DNA from 2 places in the Brucella oryzae genome. Region 1 is predicted to be linked to the other one. Evidence: predicted binding sites of a transcription regulator. Region 1 holds the regulator's gene; the other holds the start of a gene.

Region 1 (8,425 bases):
CCCGATCTGCGGCTTCGCATCCGGCCCACGCATGTAAAGCGGCTTCGGCGCATCGCCAGGCTGGCGCGAGCTTGCCAGACGCGCATAGATACCGATTTTCGCGGTCGGCTCAACCGGGCCAAGTGTAAAACGACTGTCGATCACGTCATTGATCGCAGGGGCCGCGGAGCCTGCAAGAACCGTATTTTTCGCTTGGGACGCGGCAAGAGCCTCCGCTTCCTCTCGCGACAGAACCAGTGGTTTCGCGCTCGGCAAGCCTTTTGCATTGAATGATTGCGCATAAATCTCGCCGCGATGCGCATCGAGAACAACCAAAACTGGCTTTTCCGGCGACAGAGACTGTGCTTCTGCGGCCAGCGCTTCGAAGGCAGTAATACCGATGGCCGGAACGCCGAGAGCCAATGCAAAGCCACGTGCTGCCGAGACACCGATACGGACGCCGGTAAACGACCCAGGCCCGATATTGACCGCTACCCGATCCATCTCGCGGAGTGATAATTTTGCCTCTGTCACCGCGCGTTCGACATAGTCCATCAATACTTCCGCATGCCCCTTGCCGATGTTTTCACTCACATCGGCAAGCACGACATCGCCGTCAGAATCGTAGACGGCAACGGAACACCACGAAGCGGCAGTATCGAGCGCAAGTATCTTCATGCGCAACCGGGTAAATCAGATTTTACGTCGCGACAAGCCAAGTCTTGTCCAAAGGCTGGGTCGGACCCATTTTTTAGCCGTTCTCGCGGAACAAAAACCGGCGATATGCGTTTGAAAAACGGGTGCGGGAATATTTTTGTTGTCTTGACGGCGACATGGCCCATCCAGCAATCGAACCTCATAAGGATCTGGCAGGTTCGTTTGCGTTTGGAGCAGCCAGCCCGTGACTATGAGCGACGTCTCCCAGCCGCTTCACGCCGGATCGAACAAAAGGATATGAGGATAAAATGTCCAAGAAGTCGATGCATGCAACCCGCAACGATCTTCCTTCCAATACGAAGACGACAATGATCGCACTGCTGAATGAAAATCTCGCCGCGACAATCGATCTCGCCCTCATCACCAAACAGGCCCATTGGAACCTTAAGGGGCCGCAATTCATCGCCGTTCATGAAATGCTCGATGGTTTCCGCACCGATCTTGACGAACATGTCGACACGATTGCCGAGCGCGCCGTACAGATTGGCGGCACGGCTTACGGCACAACGCAGGTGGTTGCCAAGGAAAGCAAGCTCAAGCCTTATCCAACCGACATCTATGCCGTTCACGACCATCTGCTGGCATTGATCGAGCGCTATGGCGATGTCGCCAATCTTGTCCGTAAGTCGATCAAAGATGCAGACGATGCAGGTGACGACGATACGGCGGATATCTTTACCGCCGCGTCCCGCAGCCTCGACAAGGCATTGTGGTTCCTTGAGGCCCATGTTCAGGAAAAAAACTGACCTCATCGATGCAATGAAAAGGCCGGGAATTTCCCGGCCTTATACATTTGATGAATTTATTAGATTAATTCGACCATTCGCCGCTACGCATCACCGGCTCGCGGGTTCCGTCCGCGTTGATGCCGTCGACATCGATCTGGCCGGAGCCGATCATCCAGTCGATATGGATAAGACTCGAATTGCCACCCTGCGCCTTGATCTGTTCCGGCGTCAGTTTTGCGCCATCGATAAAGCATTTGGAATAGCACTGGCCAAGTGCAATGTGGCTTGCGGCATTCTCGTCAAACAAGGTGTTGTAGAACAAAAGCCCGCTCTGCGAGATCGGTGATGAATGCGGAACCAGTGCCACTTCGCCCAGTCGACGCGCGCCCTCGTCAGTATCCAGCACCTTGTTGAGAACTTCTTCGCCGCGGCTTGCCTTTGCCTCGACAATGCGTCCACCCTCAAAGCGAACCGCGATATTCTCGATCAATGTGCCCTGATGAGACAGAGGCTTGGTGCTCGTCACATAACCTTCTACGCGCAGAGCGTGGGGTGTAGTGAACACTTCTTCCGTCGGAATGTTCGGATTGCAGGTAATGCCGTTCTTGGCCGTTGACGCGCCGCCGTGCCATTCATGACCGTCCGCAAGTCCAACTGTCAGATCAGTGTTTGGTCCCTTGAAATGCAAGGCACTATAAGCCTTGCCGTTAAGGAAACGGGTGCGGGTGCGAAGTGCTGCATTGTGTGCCGCCCAAGCGCCGACCGGATCATCGACATCAACGCGCGAAGCCGCGAAAATCGCATCGGCCAGCTTGCGGGTCGCCATATCCTCCGCTTCGTTCGGAAACATGAGCTTCGCCCATGCCGGATTGGGATAGGAGACGATGTTCCAGTTGATGTCGAAACCCGCGATCTTTTCGAGTGCCGGCTGATAGGCCTTCGAATTGGCGCGGTTGGCGCGTGAAACCTTGACCGGGTTCTGGCTGGAGAGAAGCATCGGATTGTCGGCGGCGATGGCCAGACGTGCAGCGCCATCCGAATAGGCTTTCGCCATCCCCTCATAAAGCCAGTTTGCCGCGCGGTCGAAACTCACATCGGATGCGTTCTCATAACGGGCAAGTGTCATTTCGTCATCTGCGAAAAATGGCGTTACCAATCCGGCTCCAGCCTTGTAGGCATGCTTGGCGATGAGACGAACCAGCGGCAGTGCGATGACCGGTGCGGTAATGACCAGATCCTGCCCCTCGCGCAATTGCAGACCAACGCGAACGGCGACTTCCGCAAGACGTTCGAGTTTCACCGGATCGATAACTGGGTTCAGCTGTTCATGAGCCATAGGTGGAAGACCTCTTTGCATATGGAATCACCGGCAGTTTATCAGACGGCATAATTTCACCACCTTTTTTCCTGTCTTTGCGTTATAGTAAATCCGCGGTCAGTTGCAGAAGAAAGCAGATAGTAATGGATAAGAAAGTACTTATCTTACTGGGCATTACCGGCCTTCTGGCAGGCTGCGTGACCATGACGCCCGAACAACGCCGAGCTGCCGACGAACAGACCTGCCGCAGCTATGGATTCAAGGCCAGGACCGACGCCTTTGCCAATTGCCTCATGCGGCTGGACCTTGATCGCAGAGCTGACCGGCGCGCCTGGCAGAGCCAGGCCGATTTCTACGACACACCGATGGTGATCTATCGACCAATCTACCGGCCCTGAAACCCAGCCGGAAAACCGGTGAGCAGCCATGAAATCAAAAACGCCGATCTGAATGAAGCAGACCGGCGTTTTGAATATCCAATTTATAGACAGGTTTCTTATAGCGGCGCTTCCGGTCGGTCCTGGGACAGAAGGAGCGCGCCGATGGCGTCAACCTGCTTTTGGCTTGCTGCGGCATAGCCGAGCGACGTCGCCTGCGGCGCAGTTGTATCGAACTGCGCCTGGTAAGAGGCCATTTGCACAGGCTGCTCCTGCTGAGTCGCGGCAATGCCGCGATGACGCGCCAGACGGTCGCCACGAGCCTGCGGACCAGTACCGACATTCTGTTCTACGTTTTGAGCCTTGACGGCTTCCGCGAGTGCCACCTGAACGGTTGGCTCCGTTCCCGGAACCGGGCCTATCTGCGGCAGTGTCACATCATAGGATGCGTCCTGCGGAACGGAAGGCGATTGCGGCGAATAGGCGAGAGCAAGATTGTATGGTTCCTGCGGGACTGGATTCTGTAGCGAGCCGTCGCGATTGCGCTTTTCGTAGAAGGAGTTACCCCCGGCAACGAGCACATAATGCATGTTGTTATAGGGGAATTTCAGGCCCGCCGTGTGGAAGAACATGGCGTTCTTGAGCTTTGGATGACGCTTGCCCTTTAGAACCGCGTCAGCAGCAGCCTGAACATCGGGCAACGCTTTGGAATTCATCTTGCGGGTGAGGACACCGGGCGCGAACTGGTTCTTCTGACCGACAACACCGCAAATAGTATCCGGATAACGACCGGAAGCGAGTCGATTCATCACAACTGTGCCAACAGCCAGAAGACCATCGGAGCTTGAACGGTTGGATTCGAAGAACATCGCACGTTCAAGACAATTCTTGTCCCGTGCGGTGTAAGTATAGGTTTTTACGCCATTGACGGACTTGACGTGGCTTGTCGCCGTCTTTTCCGTATTGGCTTTTCCCGAGGTTCCGGTCGTCGTACAACCGGTCACCACGAAAGGCGCAACCATCAGCCCGATAAGAGCGGGCAATTTCCACTTCGCGGCGCGCGTCAATGGCTCAGTCTCATGTTAGGACCCTTAACTGATCCAGTCATCCATTCAGGCGAACACATCTGGAACGATGTGCGCGAACGTCTAACTGCGGTGCAAGTCAAAGAGGACGAAGATCAAAAATCATACGCCCTACTGTCGCTCAATCGAATTCAAGGTTTTGGAATTTTTAGGCCAAAAAAAGGCGGAAGGTCAAATTCCTACGATGCTGGAGACAGCTAAATTGCCCGAAAGCAATTCCGAATCGAGAGTGCGAATTTCCCTACAAGCCCTTTAAATATATTAACAATTTCTTAACAAGAGCTGGAAATTCAGATAAGATGTTGATTTAATGAGATTCAAAGTCACGCAATACACGCCATATCCCTGCCTTAATTCAATTTTTCTTGTACGTTTTTTGCATACACATTCACGGTGTTTCAAATTTTCTGCAGAATTTCTGTTTCAAAGCAGGTTCCGTTGTTCTTCGTCAACTTTGACAACATGCCTGTAACATCGCGTGAGATTGGGCTTTCGACATCTATTTTGACCATTCCGATGCGAATCGGGAGACCCGATCCGCACTTCACGAGAGCTTGACCTTAAGCAAAAACGACCCGCCACGGAAACCGTAGCGGGTCGGACAAATTTAGTTTTAGAAGTCGCAGATAACAGCTCTGCTCAGCCGAAAGAATAGCCAGCGCCACGGACAGTGCGGATCGGATCGAGCGCCCGACCGACATTGATCGCCTTGCGCAACCGTCCGACATGGACGTCCACCGTACGATCATCCACATAGATGTCCGGCCCCCAAACTCCATCCAGAAGCTGACTGCGCGAAAAAACGCGACCGGGCGACATCATGAAATATTCGAGCAGGCGGAATTCCGTCGGTCCAAGGCGAACTTCCTTTTCCTTGCGGTAGACACGATGCTGCTGGCGGTCCAGAACAAGATCTCCCACTTTCAGCACGTGCGAAAGAATGCTCGGATTGGACCGGCGCAGCATGGCTTTAACGCGCGCCAGCAGTTCCGGCGTCGAAAATGGCTTCACGACATAATCGTCCGCACCGACACTGAGGCCGCGGACACGTTCGCTTTCCTCCCCGCGAGCCGTCAGCATGATGATGGGCAGCCGCTCCGTTTCTGGCCATTGGCGCAGACGACGGCAAAGCTCGATGCCCGATACGCCCGGCAGCATCCAATCCAGAATAAGCAGGTCCGGCACGTTCTCGCGCAAGGCGATTTCGGCCTCGTCGCCGCGCAGCATCGTATCGACCTGATAGCCCTCTGCCTCAAGATTGTAGCGAAGCAGCACGCTCAGCGCCTCTTCGTCTTCTACCACAGCGATTTTGGGTGCCTGTGACATCCAGTATTTTCCTATCCAAATTCGGCGGGCGGTGGATAAAATCCCCCCAATCGACCGCGTGCCGCCGCGCTATTCATACATTCTCATCCACCGAACCGAAGTCCGGTCGACAACAGTTCAGGGTTTACGCGCCTCATCCACGACAATACCGTGGCTCAGGTCTTCCTTGGGTCGTTCGGCCGGCATTTGCAGGCCTGTCACGATGTAATATACGGTCTCCGCGATGTTGGTCGCGTGATCGCCGATGCGCTCGATGTTCTTTGCGCAGAATAGAAGATGCGTGCAGGCAGAAATGTTGCGCGGATCTTCCATCATGTAAGTAAGCAGTTCACGGAACAGCGACGTGTACATCGCGTCGATCTCGTCATCGCGGTCGCGGACGACATTAATCTGCTGCACCGAGCGCGACGCATAGGCGTCGAGGACGTCCTTGAGCTGGGTCAGTGCCAGCTCGGCCAGCGTTTCGAGCCCGCGATAAAGCTTTACCGGCTGACGCGATTCCGAAACGGCGGCAACGCGCTTGGCAATGTTCTTGCCCAGATCGCCCACGCGCTCCAGATCGGCTGAGATACGGATCGAGCCGATAATTTCGCGCAAGTCCACCGCCATGGGCTGACGCTTGGCAATGATCATCACGGCTTTGTCGTCGATCTCGCGCTCACTGGCGTCGAGGATGAGATCGTCGGAGATGACACGCTGTGCAAGCGCATTGTCCGCATTGACGATAGCTGCGACCGACTGCTCGACCATACGTTCCGCATGTCCGCCCATTTCGGCGATCTTATGGGTGAGAAACTTCAATTCCTCATCGTAGGAGCGAACGGTATGCTGAGACGGCATAGTAGACCTCGTAATATAAATTGCGGGGAAGCCGCACTGTCTATCTGTTGAGCGCAGTTCCGGATCAGCCGAAGCGTCCGGTGATGTAATCCTGCGTGCGCTTTTCGGTCGGCGCGGTGAACATGGTTTCCGTGTCACCCACTTCGACCAGATTGCCGAGGTGGAACATGGCAGTGCGCTGCGAAACGCGCGCGGCCTGCTGCATGGAGTGGGTGACTATCACGATCGTATAGTTCTGGCGCAGTTCGTCGATCAGCTCTTCCACCTTTGCGGTTGCAATCGGGTCGAGCGCCGAGCACGGTTCATCCATGAGGATCACTTCCGGGCTGACCGCAATCGCACGTGCAATGCAAAGGCGCTGCTGCTGACCACCGGAAAGACCGGTGCCCGCATCGTGCAGACGGTCCTTCACCTCTTCGAACAGGCTGGCCTTCTGGAGGCTCGTCACAACGATTTCTTCCAGATCTGCCTTGGTACGGGCGAGACCATGAATGCGCGGGCCATAGGCGACATTTTCATAGATCGACTTCGGAAACGGATTCGGCTTCTGGAAAACCATGCCAACGCGGGCGCGCAGTTCGACGACATCGATCTTCGGATCGTAGATATCCTCATTGTCGAGCGTGATCTTGCCGCCGACCTTGCAGCCTTCGATCGTATCGTTCATGCGGTTGAGCGAACGCAGGAAAGTGGACTTGCCGCAACCGGAAGGGCCGATCAGCGCCGTGACCATCTTTTCCTGGATATCCAGATCGACGTCGAACAGCGCCTGCTTCTCGCCATAAAATACGCAAACCTTATCGCCGCGCATCTTTATGGAATTGGCGTTGGCGTTCATTTTTTCTCCTACGGCTTTCTCGAGAGATCGTTCAGTCATCAGATTCATAGCTTTCGACTCCCGTTTTACCAGCGGCGCTCGAAGCGGCGGCGCAGAATGATTGCTGCAATATTCATCACGGCAAGGAACAGAAGCAGGACAATGATAGCGCCTGACGTGCGTTCCACAAAGGCGCGTTCTGCTTCATTGGCCCACATATAGATCTGGACAGGCAATGCGGTCGCAGGGTCCATCGGGGTGGACGGAACGTCCGCCACGAAGGCCACCATACCGATCAGGAGAAGCGGCGCAGTTTCCCCAAGCGCGTGGGCGAGACCGATGATCGTGCCCGTCAGAATGCCGGGTGCGGCAAGCGGCAGAACATGGTGGAACACCATCTGCGTTTTCGATGCACCGAGACCGAGAGCTGCCGCGCGGATGGAAGGCGGCACGGCGCGAAGGGCGGCGCGCGTCGCGATGATGATCGTGGGAAGCGTCATCAGTGTCAGCACCAGGCCACCGACCAGCGACGCAGAGCGCGGCAGGCCGAAGAAGTTGATGAAAACCGCAAGTCCGAGCAGACCGAACACGATGGATGGCACGGCCGCCAGATTATTGATGTTCACCTCAATCATGTCGGTAAACCGGTTCTTCTTGGCGAACTCTTCCAGATAGATCGAAGCGGCAACACCGATCGGCAGCGACAGTCCGAGAACGATCAGCATCATGTAGAGCGAACCGACCAGCGCAACGCCGAGACCAGAGGTTTCCGGGCGGCTGGAGGCGCCGGAGGTGAAGAGGCCGGTATTGAAGGCCTCCTTCATCACGCCCTCTTCCGACAGCGTCTTCATCCAGCCCACCTGACGGTCCGAAACCTTGCGGTTTGTCTCTGGTACGGAAAGGTCGATCTGCCCCTTGAAAGCGGAATCGATGTCGGCCCCCGCCAGAACCGGAACGGTCTGCGTCGTGCCGATGAGCGATGGATTGTCCATCACAAGCTTACGCAACTGAATACGCACGCCGTCCGAATAGAAGCGGCCAAGATCGCGCATCGCCGGACGGTCTGTCGCGGCAACACCCAGCTTTTCGGCCAGCGCATTGCGCACCAGCAGCGGATAGTTGGCGGTGATCAGCACATTGGGGTCAATCGCGCGCTTGTTTCCCGGATCGATCACGCTCTCTTCAAGCTTGACCGGCAGATAAAGCGTCGTCTGCCAAAAGGCTGTATAGCCCTTGGA
Region 2 (8,425 bases), on a different contig from region 1:
GATGACGTTGGAGGTTATCGCCGCCTCGCGACGATAATGTTCGGCCAGCATGAAGGGGCCTGTGCCGGTCGGAAGTGCTGCAAGGAGAGCAGCGCTTTGCGCGAGCAGGGGAGGCAGTCCGAATACATAGACGGCCAGCAGCCAGGTTGCGAGCGGCTGGATGATGAGCTTGACCGAAACGAGAAAAGCGATGGCATTGACGCTTTCGCGTTCGATCTTGCGCGGCTGGGCGAGGAACAGGCCAAGCGCCACCAGCGCGCAAGGGGATGCGGCGCCACCGAGCATCTTCAGGAAGGTTTCAGCCGGGGCCGGGATGGCTAGCCCCAGAAAGGACACCATGGCACCAAGTGCGGGAGCGACAAGCAGCGGATTGCGGATCAGCGAGCGCAGAACCTTCCAGACGAGGCGAAGTGGTTTCTTTTCGGTCTGCAGGCCGATTTCGATCAGCACGATTGCGAAAGCAAAGGTGACGCAGACGGTGATGATGATCGAAATGGTAGTCGCTGCCAAAACGCCGGAGCCGAAGGCGATCATCGAAAGCGGGATGCCCATATAGCCGGTATTCGGATAGGCGGCGTTCAAGCCGTCAAGCGCGGTATCCGCCAGAGGCAGTTTTCCGCGCAGCCGCACCAGAAAGGGCAAAGCGAAAGCAATGGCGCTTGAAAGCAGAAACACGGTGATGAAACCCGGCTGCCAGAGCTCGCTTCCGTGGGTATTGGCCATGATGTCGAAGAGAAGGGCGGGCAGCGCCAGATAGACGACGAAACGGTTCAGCTCCGCTATCGCATGAGGCCCGAGTATTTTCAGCTTGAAGGCACCCCACCCGGAGAAAATCAGCGCAAATACGGGCAGGACGACGATCAGGGTGGTGAGCATGAGGCGCATTTCATTTCAGGAAAGGAAAAGGCGCGGGTTTTGAAGACCGCGCCTTGTCGAATATCAGAGCTTGTTGAGCAGCTCCTGTGTCGGCCATGAATCGGCCGGCATTCCAAGGCGCATCTGTTCGGCGCGCACAGCATCGCGGGTTAGGAGACCGAACACACCGTCGATCTTTCCGCCCATGTCGTAACCGCGGGCCTGAAGCTTGGTCTGGAGCTCCTTAAGCTGCTCCTGCGTCAAGCCCGGAACCGGGTTGCCCGGATCGAAGGCAGGTGCACCGGCCAGACGGGTCGCGAAATAAGCGGCGGTTGTGGCGTAGACGATGGACTTGTTCCATTCCACGAACACATCGAAGTTGGGATAGGAGAGGAAAGCCGGTCCCTTGCGGCCAAGCGGCAGCAGGAGCGATGCGTCGCCATCATCCGGGCCGAGTGGACCGTTGAGGCCCGTTACGCCTTGCTCAGCCCACCAGGAATGCGGCTTGCGGTTAGTACGGATCGCTTCTTCCCAAGGCAGATCCTTGGTCAGGCGAACTTCCTCCAGCCAGGGCTGGCCACGCTTCCAGCCAAGTTCTGAAATCATGCGACCCGCGGTCATCATGGCATCGGGAACGCTGTTCTTCAGATCGACCTTGCCGTCGCCGTCGCCATCGACGCCACGTTCAAGATAATCCTTCGGCAGAAGCTGCATCATGCCGATTTCGCCAGCCCATGCGCCGGTTGTCGCTGCATCGACGACGCCCTGATCGAATAGCTTGAGAAGGGCGATCAACTGCGGGCGGAACAGGTCTGGACGGCGGCAGTCGTAGGAGAGGGTAACGAGCGCATTCAGCGTGTCGAAATCGCCCTGAATGGCACCATAGTCGGTTTCAAGCCCCCAGAAGGCAGCAAGCACTGGCCCCGGAACGCCATAGGTATCTTCGACCTTCTTGAAGACATCGGCATATTTGGCCAGATTTTCGCGGCCTTTTTTCAGGCGCGCTTCCGAGATGAGGCGCTTGGAAAATTCGGTGAAAGTCAGGTTGAAAACAGTCTGCTTGCGGTCGCGATCAAGCACCTTTTGCTCAAGCATGGCTTTGTGCAGTTCGGCGATGCCCTTTTCGCCGACGCCGGCGTCACGGGCTTCCTTGGTCAGATTGTCCATCCACTGGCCGTAATCGATCTCGCATTCCGGCTTGGGAAGATTGACGGTGTTTTCAGTTGGCGTCGCAGCGGGCGCGGGAGACGCGGCAGCCTGTGCATGGGACATGGCTGTCGATGCAAGCAAGGCGGCTGCGATAACTGAAGCAAAAAACTTCATTGGTAACTCACAATTAAACAGGGAGCCGATGGCTCCCTTTCGGGGATTGTTTTAGCTATTGCCTCAACAAGCCTCGGAAATGAAGCAAAACTTGGTGTGAACTGCCAAACCGCGCTGTGTTACCGAACTTTGTTGCTTTCCAGCCACTTTTTCCACGATTTGGCATCGCCGGCGAAGACGTTGATGTCCGCGTCACCCTTGATGCCGGGAATGGCGCCCGTGCCGGTATATTGCCAGAATGTCCAAGGATGCGGGCCGTATTTTTCGTCCGGATGACCGGCAACGGAGCGCAGCCAGAACGGATAGTCAGCCATCTGCCGCAGATCATTGTCATCGAAGAAATCGACCGTCGTGTAAACGATCGGACGCTTGCCGTAATGCTTTTCCAGCGCCTGCAGGAAGATGCGCATTTCCTTGCGCACAACGGCAGCATTGGGGCGCAGCTTGCAGGTCGGCGATTGCGGGTTCCATTCCATGTCGAGAACGGGCGGAAGCGCGCCCGGATCACGCGGCACGTTCTGGATATACCAGCGTGCCTGTTCGATGGCTGGACGGCAGAAATAATAGAAATGGTAGGCGCTCCGGGCGATGCCTGCCTGACGGGCGCCGTTCCAATGTTCCTTAAAGCGGTCATCGACGCGGTCGCCGCCTTCGGTCGCCTTGATGAAGGCGAAGGAAATGCCGCTGGCGCGCACGGCGCTCCAGTCCACATTGGTCTGATATTTGGAAACGTCTGTGCCATGGATCGGATAGTGCCACGGCGTTTTGCCGGTCCAGTCGTGCGGGTCGCGATCACCGAAACGCGGTGCCTTCACAGGGCCGGAGGGCGGTGCGATCCGCGCCACCGAGCTGCCTGATTTCCTTACGTCGGAAAAGTCGTAGTCCACCGTCGTGCAGGCGGAAAGAATGAAAGCGCCGAGGGCGAGAATGCTGCAGCTGGCCAGACGGTTCATATAGTGGTTCCGTATCGCGAATCAGTTCTCTAACGGTTACGCGATCCGAAGCCGGACGTCACCAGTCCGGCGGGCAAGTTTGGTGCTAATCTTTGGGAGCGGGCGACGTTGTCGAACGAATGATCGCTATCCAGGCAAAGCCGCGATAAAGAATATGCTTCTTAGCAATTGCACTATGTTCGTGCGCGAGCTGATCGCAAACCGTGAACAAGTCGCTGCGGGGCGTGACATGGAACCATTCTAGCCACTTGAAGAGTGCCTTTCCGAACCAGCGCGGCAGCCGGGCCTGATCGCCAAAATCGACGATATGCAATTCCCCACCCGGATTGAGATGCGGGATACTTTCACGAATGACCGACTGCCATTGCGGGATCATCGATACGGCATAGGAAATGAAAATCCGGTCGAAGCCGGTTTGCCCGAACAAGCGCTCAGGCTCGAACTGGGCTGCATCGGCACGATCAAGCCGGACGCGATCTTCAATGCCTGCACGCTCCGCCGCCCGGCGTGCCGTATCCAGCATTTCTGCCGAAATATCGATGCCGAAGAGTTTCGCGTCGGGATAGTTTTCCGCAGCTTTCACCAGATTGCGACCGGTGCCGCAGCCGATCTCCAGAACCGTACCCGCCTTGGGTACGGACAGTCCCGCTATCATGGGGTCGCGGCCCAGAAGGTAATATTTGCGGGTCGCATCATAGAAATGGCGCTGACGGCGATAGACGCGGTCCATAAGGTTGGCATGATCGACACCCTGAACGCTCCACGGGCTGCGCAACATGTCAGGCATCCTTCAGCGTATAAAGATGGAACCCGCCATAGATCGACGAGCGGTCGCGGTCGTGCAGGCTACGGGATTCATCTGCTTGATATTCCCAGCGATCCAGAATTTGCGGTGCAACCCGTCCCGGAAGCAGGCTGGGTTCCGCAGCAGTGCGGAAGATGACACGGGCATTCGGTGCTGCCGTTCGAGTGATTTCACTCCAAAGGGCATTGAGCTGCACGTCATTCATCCAGTCCTGCGCGTCGAGCAGAATGTAGCGATCGACGGAAGCGACAGGTTTGGCCGCGAGAAAGTCGGTGTAGCTCGCATTCTGTACCGTCATGCGATCCGCACGTGTCCGTACCATTTCGAAATTGCTACGTGACAGGTAAGGTGGGAGAGGCCCAGTCTCCTCATTGCCGCTATAGCCGCGCCCGAATGCCTGCCAGGCAAAGTAATTGTCGGTAAGAGGGAAGCCGCAGGCCAGTTTCTCAAGACGGCTGCGCAGAACAAGCGCCATGTCGCCATTTCCGGCAGTGGCTAGGGCATCATATTGCTGTGGCGGTATGCCCAGCCCAAAAAGGGATGATTTGCGGGCCGTGGCCCAGCGCACCATGCGTTTTTCGAAGAGCGGTGCGAGCGCCGTGTCGAAGAAACTGCGCTGTTCTTCCATCGTGCGTGCCTTCAAGATGTCGCGCGGATCGATCCCGTAGAGCCGCGCCACGCGATGGCCCATGCCGATGAAGACACCAAGCAAGCCATGGCGATAGAGGTCGCGCCAGAAAATGGAAATACGCTGGCGGCCATTCCACTTGCGCTTTTCCCAATAAGACCGGCTTTCACCGTCCAGATGCGGGCGGATGAAGCGCTTGTAGGCGGCAAGATTGGTCTTGTCGTCAGCCTTTCCATAAAATCGGTAGAACGCATCGTAGTCCGGCAGGTTCTTGACGGCGGCAAGTTTCAGCCGGTTGAACGCCACGTGTGCCTGATTGAGGTCGACGGCCTCCACACGTGCCGGATCGGCGGTCAGGTAGGACATGGCATTGCATCCGCCCGAAGCGATGGTGACGATGCGATGGCCCGGCTTGATAGCCAGAGCCGCCATGTCCACTTCGGGGTCTTCCCATATTTGCGGATAGACCAGCCCTTTGAACAGCCAGGCGAACAACCTTTCGGAACAGCCTGCCCGCGTGAGGGCGCTATTCTGTGTCACCGCACGCTTGAGAATTTTGTCGTCGGCTGTTGGATCTGTCATCAAATGTTCCCCTAAAGCACGAATCCAGACTTCGATTTTGCAAAGTTAAACATCGTCCAGTGACAGGGGCGTGACGAATTAATTGCGGGTTTTTAAACCCGATGAACGCGGTTATATGCCTGTAATACTGTCGCTTTATTACGCTCGGTAAGACTATTTGAGAGAACTTTTTCGCGCTGTTGCCGTTTTCTTGTGTGACGGTCCCAGTCGACAGGATTTCTGTGTCGATGAACGACCGTAAAGGTGATTGGCCGGGCAAACCGGTCACGCACGGAGAAACAGAGAGAGGCCTTTGGCAATATCGCCATTTGATGCCTGAAACCAGGTCAACGAGCCTGATCTAGGAAGGAGAGCCAACGTGAAGAAGTTTCTGATTGCTTCTGTCGCCGCCGTATCACTTCTCGGCCTTGCAGCTTGCAACGACAAGAAGGACGACACGAGCAACGCACCGGCACCATCCGCGCCGGCAGCGCCTTCGAACAATGACACGACGACGCCAGCCCCGACCACTCCGGCACCATCGACGCCGGGTACGGGTACCGCACCTTCCAACTAATATTGTGAAGGCGTGACGCATGATGCGTCTGCATTCGGGTGGCGATTCGATTTCCGGATCGCCATTCGCGCCAATAGGCTTCAGGCCAATGAGCTTTGAGATTGAGATGAACGTTAAAGCAATCACGGCGGGAAAAGACGGGCATTCTGCGTTTTCCGTGTTTCAACGCAGGCTGGGTTCGGTTATGGCTTTTGTCATGAACCGTAATTTCCTGTTTTTCATCTCTGCGATTGTTCTTGTTGCGCTTGCCGCCTGCGGCAAGGGAAGTGACGAGACCGCTGCCACAACAAATGGCGGCGAACAGGGCGCGGCCGCCATATCGCAGCCTGCCAGGCCGACAGAAAGTGGAACCACTGAAAAAGGTCCCGATCTGGTCAAATCACTTCGCGATAGTTCCGGCGTGGTAAGCCCGGAAGAGAAAGCGGCAGCCATTGAACGCGCGCGCGCAAATGCGGTCGCTGCGGCAAAATCTGTGGGTCAGACGGATCAGCAGGCGCAGGCGGCAGGAGAAGCAGCGGTCGCAACAGCACAGCGCTCCTTCGACGAACGTGAGCCGCAGCAATAGGCTTTCGTTGCAGAACTGGGCAACAATTCAGGTCAGCGCCTTTCCATTCTTTCTAAATGATTGTTTTTTCGACTTTCGCCCGTGCGGGCGGTTTTCAGTTCATTCGGAATTCTATAGAAAAGACCCATGTCGATTTGGGTTCGCATTGGTGAGTTTGTCACTTACGTGGCGTCGAATGCCATTACTGGCGTTATCGAAGCCGTGCGCACCGTTTTCGAAGGTGATGCCGATACACGCCGCCGGGTGGCATTTTCCATTGCGATGATCGCGCTTTCAGCCAAGATGGCCAAGGCTGACGGGGTTGTCACTCAGGATGAAATCCGCGCCTTTCAGGACATATTTGCCGTGCCGAAGGAAGAGACAGCGCATGTCGCGCGGCTCTACGATCTCGCCAAGCAGGACGTCGCAGGCTACGAATCCTATGCGCGCCAGCTTGCCGGATTGTGCAGCGAAGGGCAGACCGATTGTCATTTGCTTGAGGATATTCTGGATGGCCTTTTCCATATTGCCACTGCCGATGGCTATGTGCACGAAAAGGAAATGGCCTTTCTTGCAGGCGTAGCCGATATTTTCGGCTATGACGAAGTTGCTTTCGATCGGATCGCGATCCGGCATGTCCAGCGCGGCGCTGACGATCCTTATGCCATTCTGGGGCTGGAGCGGGGCGTTTCCTTCGAGATGGCCCGCAAGCGCTATCGTGCGCTGGTCAAGGAGCACCATCCTGACCGGCTGGTGGCGGAGGGCCTGCCGCTGGAATTCATAACCATTGCCAACAGGCGTCTGGCGGCGATAAACGCTGCCTGGGCGAGCATTGAGAAGAATCTGGAGGCTGCATGAGCAGCGTGAGCGAAATCGAGAGCAAGTTGTTGCGGGAGCTGGCGCTCGATCAGCCCGATTTTGCCGGAGCAACGCTCGATCCGTCACCCAATTTTGGTCCGCGTCGCGATGGCAAGGTGCCTGCCTTTCTCATCCTCCATTATACCGGCTTGCCGACCGCCGAAGAGGCGGTGCAGGTTCTGAAGTCACCGGATATGGAAGTTTCCGCGCATTACCTTGTCCATGAAGACGGACGGATTGTGCAGATGGTTTCGGAAAAGGCGCGCGCCTGGCATGCGGGCAAGAGCTATTGGAAGGGCGAAACGGACATCAACTCCGCTTCCATCGGTATCGAGATCGTCAATCCGGGCAATCTGGAAGACTATCCGCCTTTCAGGGATGCGCAGATCAATGCGGTCGTCCGCCTTTGTCGCGATATATGCGAGCGTTATTCCATCAAGCCGGAAAATGTGCTGGCCCATTCGGATATCGCACCATCGCGCAAGACCGACCCTGGCCAGAACTTTCCCTGGAAGCGGCTCCATGATGCGGGCGTCGGGCATTATATCGAGCCGGCCCCGATCCAGGGTGGGCGGTTTCTGGCACGCGGCGAAAACGGCCAGCCGGTTGAAGCCCTACAATCCATGCTGGCGCTTTACGGCTACGAAATTGCTATTACGGGCATCTTCGATGAAGGTACTGAAACCGTGATTAAGGCCTTCCAGCGTCATTTTCGGACACAAAATGTGGACGGCGTGGCCGATGTGTCTACTATAGATACACTCTACCGGCTGATTTTTTCCCTGCAGAATGTTACCGCCTGACCAGGCGTGTGCAGGCAATTCTTCCATTTAACGTTGATTCGCATTTCTGCAATGATTTCAAAAAAATAGATCGGTCCAACACCGGCTTTCCGGTGATTTTTATGAGCGGCGGCTCGCCTTTGCATGAATCACGAATGTTACAACCTGTAAGACTATTTTACTTTTGCAACCAATCTTCGGCTGCATTTGCCCGGCACTTCAACGCTCAATCCCAGCGGACACGGGCCTAAAAATCCATATCGGGCGGGATCAAGAATAGGATCGTCTCCCCCAAGACGGGCGGTCTGACAAAAGAAACGTTCCAAGACGGTAGGTTATGAAAATTAAATTTGTTGTTGTTTGCGCCCTCGTCGGCGCGATGAGTTCGTTTGGCCTGAATCCAGCACTGAGTGCCCCTTCAACTGAACCGACCAACCTCGCAGCTCTCCTCAAGGCACGCCAGCAGAACAAGATTTCCGAGGCGGAAAAGCCAACCACAACACCGAAGAAGGCTTCGGTCGTCAGCCGCCGTGCGGCCC

The links. The regulator PhoB, encoded in region 1, activates phosphate uptake and scavenging genes when phosphate is short. The targets are predictions, from matches to a motif close to TGTCATNNANCTGTCAT.
Positions count from the first base shown of each region.
Region 2: a site for PhoB is predicted at 5,206-5,222, ahead of JNC70_RS07850 (BtaA family protein). Genes of this name have one in related genera too.

Region 1 is NZ_JBHEEO010000004.1:21,312-29,736, forward strand. It holds gene tsaB (tRNA (adenosine(37)-N6)-threonylcarbamoyltransferase complex dimerization subunit type 1 TsaB) at 1-657, opposite strand, end outside; gene dps (DNA starvation/stationary phase protection protein Dps) at 945-1,442, shown strand; gene JNC70_RS04975 (aminopeptidase) at 1,507-2,760, opposite strand; gene JNC70_RS04980 (hypothetical protein) at 2,886-3,140, shown strand; gene JNC70_RS04985 (cell wall hydrolase) at 3,239-4,186, opposite strand; gene phoB (phosphate regulon transcriptional regulator PhoB) at 4,844-5,530, opposite strand; gene phoU (phosphate signaling complex protein PhoU) at 5,648-6,370, opposite strand; gene pstB (phosphate ABC transporter ATP-binding protein PstB) at 6,435-7,208, opposite strand; gene pstA (phosphate ABC transporter permease PstA) at 7,274-8,425, opposite strand, start outside.
Region 2 is NZ_JBHEEO010000006.1:38,360-46,784, forward strand. It holds gene JNC70_RS07830 (AEC family transporter) at 1-876, opposite strand, end outside; gene JNC70_RS07835 (lytic murein transglycosylase) at 940-2,178, opposite strand; gene JNC70_RS07840 (glycoside hydrolase family 25 protein) at 2,298-3,131, opposite strand; gene JNC70_RS07845 (class I SAM-dependent methyltransferase) at 3,217-3,909, opposite strand; gene JNC70_RS07850 (BtaA family protein) at 3,911-5,146, opposite strand; gene JNC70_RS07855 (hypothetical protein) at 5,505-5,702, shown strand; gene JNC70_RS07860 (hypothetical protein) at 5,809-6,267, shown strand; gene JNC70_RS07865 (J domain-containing protein) at 6,394-7,104, shown strand; gene JNC70_RS07870 (N-acetylmuramoyl-L-alanine amidase) at 7,101-7,907, shown strand; gene JNC70_RS07875 (lytic transglycosylase domain-containing protein) at 8,224-8,425, shown strand, end outside.